Regions from separate parts of the Devosia sp. A449 genome, predicted to be linked through region 2. Evidence: predicted binding sites of a transcription regulator. Region 2 holds the regulator's gene; the other holds the start of a gene.
What was found. Region 2 encodes PhoB, which activates phosphate uptake and scavenging genes when phosphate is short. Its sites were predicted from a motif close to TGTCATNNANCTGTCAT; they were not measured.

Region 1: ACX3OW_RS06680 (inorganic phosphate transporter) is a predicted target of PhoB. The motif match lies at 1,341-1,357, and genes of this name have one in related genera.

What each region holds. Positions count from the first base shown of each region.
Region 1 is NZ_JBTMWU010000002.1:188,198-190,656, reverse strand. It holds gene ACX3OW_RS06685 (acetolactate synthase 3 large subunit) at 1-1,007, opposite strand, end outside; gene ACX3OW_RS06680 (inorganic phosphate transporter) at 1,370-2,459, shown strand, end outside.
Region 2 is NZ_JBTMWU010000003.1:637,278-639,736, reverse strand. It holds gene phoU (phosphate signaling complex protein PhoU) at 1-617, shown strand, start outside; gene phoB (phosphate regulon transcriptional regulator PhoB) at 767-1,468, shown strand; gene ACX3OW_RS12340 (MFS transporter) at 1,636-2,459, opposite strand, start outside.

The sequences.
Region 1 (2,459 bases), on a different contig from region 2:
CGCACCATCTCGCTGAGCACCCGCGCACAGTCGCCGATGATCGGCACGTCGACATTGACCACCTTGTTGATCGAGCTGGGATCGATATCGACATGGATCTTGCGGCTGTTGGGCGAGAACGCGTCGATCCGCCCGGTGATGCGGTCGTCAAACCGCGCCCCGATATTGATCATCACGTCGCAATCATGCATCGCCAGATTGGCTTCATACGTGCCGTGCATGCCCAGCATGCCCATCCACTGCTTGTTGGATGCCGGAAACGCGCCCAGGCCCATCAGCGTGGAAGTCACCGGAAAACCGGTGAGCTCGGCCAGCTCGCGCAGCTGCTCGGACGCTTCCGGCCCGGCATTGATCACGCCGCCGCCGGTGTAGAAGATCGGCCGCTCGGCCTTGAGCATCAGCTCCACCGCCGCCTCGATGGCCGCCGCATCGCCATCCATCTGCGGACGATAGCTCTGGTGGCGCAGCGTATCGTGGTCGGGCTGGTAATAATCGCCAACCGCAAACTGCACGTCCTTGGGAATATCGATCACCACCGGGCCGGGGCGACCGGTCGTGGCGATGCGGAAGGCTTCATGCATGATGCGCGGCAGGTCTTCGACGCGCTTCACCAGGTAATTATACTTGGTGCAGCTGCGGGTGATGCCGACCGTATCGCATTCCTGGAACGCGTCGGTGCCGATCAGCGTCGTCGGCACCTGGGCGGTGATGCAGACCAGCGGGATCGAGTCCATCAACGCGTCGGTGAGGCCGGTGACCGCATTGGTCGCGCCGGGGCCGGAGGTGACCAGCACCACGCCGGGCTTGCCGGTCGAGCGCGCATAGCCTTCGGCCATATGGGTCGCGCCCTGCTCGTGCCGCACCAGAATATGCTGCAAGGCGTCCTGCTGGAACATCGCGTCATAGATCGGCAGGGCCGCGCCGCCCGGATAGCCGAAAATATGCTCGACCCCCTGATCAATCAGCGCCTGGATCACCATTTCGGCGCCGGTCATTTTCTCGCCCATTATAAAGTCCTTCCTCGATCCCACTTGGCCCAGTCTCACAGCGGCGAAAACCGGGCAATAAAAAAGGCCCCATTCGGGACCTGTTTTCGGCGCACCAGCTTACGCGCGGGGTTTCACCCCACGTTGCCGATGCGCCTGCCTACTACGAGAATGAGTGCCCGCACGGGACCTCTCCAAATTAAAATTCTGCGGCATTGATAGGTTCATTGCCGCGAAGCTGTCAAGGCCGGATCGCAGCCCCTGCCGCCCCACCAATGACGAAAAGCCGGGGGAGTGCGGCAATTGCGGCACGCAAAACACGTGGCCAATGGCCCAGACAATGCTATGGCCCCGGAGACAGTTTTATGACGGTTTGAATAGACATGGCCAAAAGCGCCCTCGATCAGGACTTGCAGCGGGTTTCCGGGCTGGAAGACGCCACCCACGATCTGGCCCGCTCCATCGCGGCGCCGGGCCTTGCCCTGGTCTTCCTGCTGCTGGCAGCGGTCTGGGCCAGCTTCGTCGTCACCGATGGCCCGATGAGCTATCTGGTGGTCATCGCCGCCGCCATCGCCGGCTATATGGCGCTCAATGTCGGCGCCAATGACGTTGCCAACAATATGGGCCCCGCCGTCGGCTCCAAGGCCCTCACCATGGGCGGCGCACTGGCCATCGCTGTGATCTTCGAGGCCTCGGGCGCCCTGCTCGCCGGCGGCGACGTGGTCAATACCGTGGCCCGCGACCTGCTGACCAGCGACTCCATTCCCGCCGAACAATTCGTGCTGCTGATGATGGCGGCGCTGCTCGCCTCGGCCCTCTGGGTCAATCTGGCCACCTATATCGGCGCCCCGGTCTCCACCACCCATGCCGTGGTTGGCGGCGTGGTCGGCGCCGGCGTTGCGGCGGCCGGCTTTAGCGCCGTCGCCTGGCCCACCATCGGCACCATCGCCGCCAGCTGGGTGATTTCGCCCGTGCTCGGCGGCATCGCTGCGGCAATGCTGCTGTCGCTGATCAACTACACCATCACCGACCGCATCGACAAAGTGTCCGCCGCCCGCGTCTGGGTGCCGATCCTGGTCGCCGGCATGACCGGCATTTTCGCCATGTATATCGCCACCAAGGGCCTGAGCCGGGTGTGGACGCCGAGCATGCCCGCCGTGATCGCGCTGGGCATCGCCTTCGCCGCGCTCGGCTGGATCGGCGCCATGCCGCTGGTGCGTTACCAGTCCATGGGCCTGGAAAACCGCAAGAAGCATGTCGCGACCCTGTTCCGCCTGCCGCTGGTCGCTGCCGCCGCCGTGCTGTCCTTTGCCCATGGCGCCAATGACGTAGCCAATGCGGTCGGCCCGTTCGCGGCCATCGTCACGACGCTACAGTCGGGTCATATGGAATCCGCCGGCGTCGCCCTGCCGCTCTGGGTGCTGGCCATCGGCGCCATCGGCATCTCGCTGGGGCTGGCTTTGTTCGGCCCCC
Region 2 (2,459 bases):
AAGTCGCCATCGAGAACGGCACCAAGGCCCTGCTCAAGCTCGACCGCGAGCTGGCCGACCTCACCATCATCGCCGATCAGCGCATTGACGACATGCAGCGCCAGATCGACGAAATGGCCGTCTCGATGATCGCCCGCCGCCAGCCCATGGCGTCCGACCTGCGCGCCATCATCACTTCCATCCACGTCGCCAATGACCTCGAACGCGTCGGCGACATGGCCAAGCAGTTGGCCCGCCGCTCGCTCAAGCTCGAAGGCCTCAATCTGCAGCCCAGCTTCTATAACGGCGTCAAGAACATGACGGCCTTGGTGCTGCGCCAGATCAAGGATGCGCTGGACGCCTATGCCAGCCGCGACGCCGCCGCCGCCATCGAAGTGTGCAACCGCGACGACGAGGTCGATGCCATGCACACGTCTTTGTTCCGTGAGCTGCTGACCTACATGATGGAAGACCCGCGCAACATCACGCCCTGCACCCATCTGCTGTTCTGCGCCAAAAACCTCGAACGCATCGGCGACCACGCCACCAACATCGCCGAGCGCGCCTATTACCTGCAGACCGGCAAGCAGCTCACCAGCGAAGTCCAGGAACTGCAACGCACCCAGCTCAAGGCCTGATCGGCCTTTCCTCCCCTCCCCCTTGAGGGGAGGGGTCGGGGGTGGGGGTCCATCAGTGACCCGCCAAACCACCCCCTCCCCAGCCCTCCCCTCAAGGGGGAGGGAGATACAAATCGAACGCCGGCGCGCCGGCCCAAGGGGAGCCCCCCATGCCCGCCACCATTCTCGTTGTCGAAGACGAAGGCGATATCGCCATCCTGCTGCGCTATAATCTGGAAGCCGAAGGCTTTGCCGTCGTCACCGCCGAAACCGGCGACGAGGCCCAGCAGGCGGTCCAGGACAAGCTGCCCGACCTGATCCTGCTCGATTGGATGCTGCCCGAAATCTCCGGCATCGAACTGTGCCGACGCTTCCGCGCCCGCGAGGAAACCGCCCGCGTGCCGATCATCATGCTCACCGCCCGCGGCGAGGAAGAAGAGCGCGTCCGGGGCCTCGCCACCGGGGCCGACGACTATGTGGTCAAGCCCTTCTCGGTCCCCGAACTGATGGCCCGCATCCACGCGCTGTTGCGCCGCGCCAATCCCAATCTGGTTACTGCTGCGCTCAAGGTTGGTGATCTCGAACTCGACCGCACCACCCACCGCGTCCGCCGCGCCAGCCGCGACGTCCATCTCGGCCCCACCGAATATCGCCTGCTCGAATATCTGATGCGCCACCCCGGCCGCGTCTATTCGCGTGAACAATTGCTCGATGGCGTCTGGGGCAATGACGTCTATGTTGATGAGCGCACCGTCGACGTGCATATCGGCCGCCTCCGCCGCGCCATCAATCGCGGCAAGGACACCGACCCGATCCGCACCGTCCGCGGCGCCGGCTACGCCTTCGACGAACGCTTCGCCCAGGTGGCGTAAACCCACGGGTGAGCACCATCCCACCCCAAAACGCGGTGTCATCCCGGTCTTGAGCCGGGACCCATCCTGAGATCCAGCCACCGGTTCCATTTCAGGCTGGGCCCCGGCTCAAGGCCGGGGTGACATCGTGGGTGGGCCAAATCTCTACACGTCTGAGGGGTGCCCCCTCAAACCTCCGGAATATCCCTTAACGGCGTATCATCGCTCAGCGGCACCGTCTGCCGTTCGATCAGCCGATGCACCTTCGGCGGCTCGGTCCCCCGATGCAGCGCCCGCAGCTGCTCGCTATTCTCCGCATCCGCCTTGGTGCGCCGCAGATTGTGCCGCACATAGTCGATCCAGGTCGGCACGTGATAGGACTCGGTCCAGATATCGGGATGTTCAAGATCGCGCAGCAGCGCCCATTGCCTGGCCCCGTCGCGGATACGGATGCGGCGCCGCGCCGCCATCAGCGAGAGCAGGCGCGGAATGTCTTCCTGGGCGATGCGATAATCGATCATCACCATGATCGGCCCGCTGCGCGGTCGCATATCGAGTTTCAGGACCGGCTCATTGAAGGTGTCGAGCGGGTTGAGGTCCCGCGAATTGAACTCCGGCAGCGGCAGCCGGAACCCGACCAGCCCACACACCAGCAGCACCAGGCTCGCCATCACCAGGGCGGCCCCCAGCCCGAAGCCATCCGCGCTGGCTCCCCAGACCCAGCTACCCATCGCCATGCCGCCGAACGTGGCGGTCTGATACAGCGAGAGAGCCCGCCCCACCACCCAGCGCGGCGACGACAGCTGGATCGAGACATTGAACAGCGACATCGCCAGCACCCAGCAGCCGCCCGCGGGCAGCAGCGCCAGATGGCTCAGCAGCGGATCGCGGCTCAGCCCGAGCCCCACGCAACTGATGGCAAAGCCGGCACAGGCGAACCGCACGATCACTTCATTGCTGAACCGCTCGCGAATACGGCCATTGAGAAACGCGCCGCCAATCGCCCCCAGCC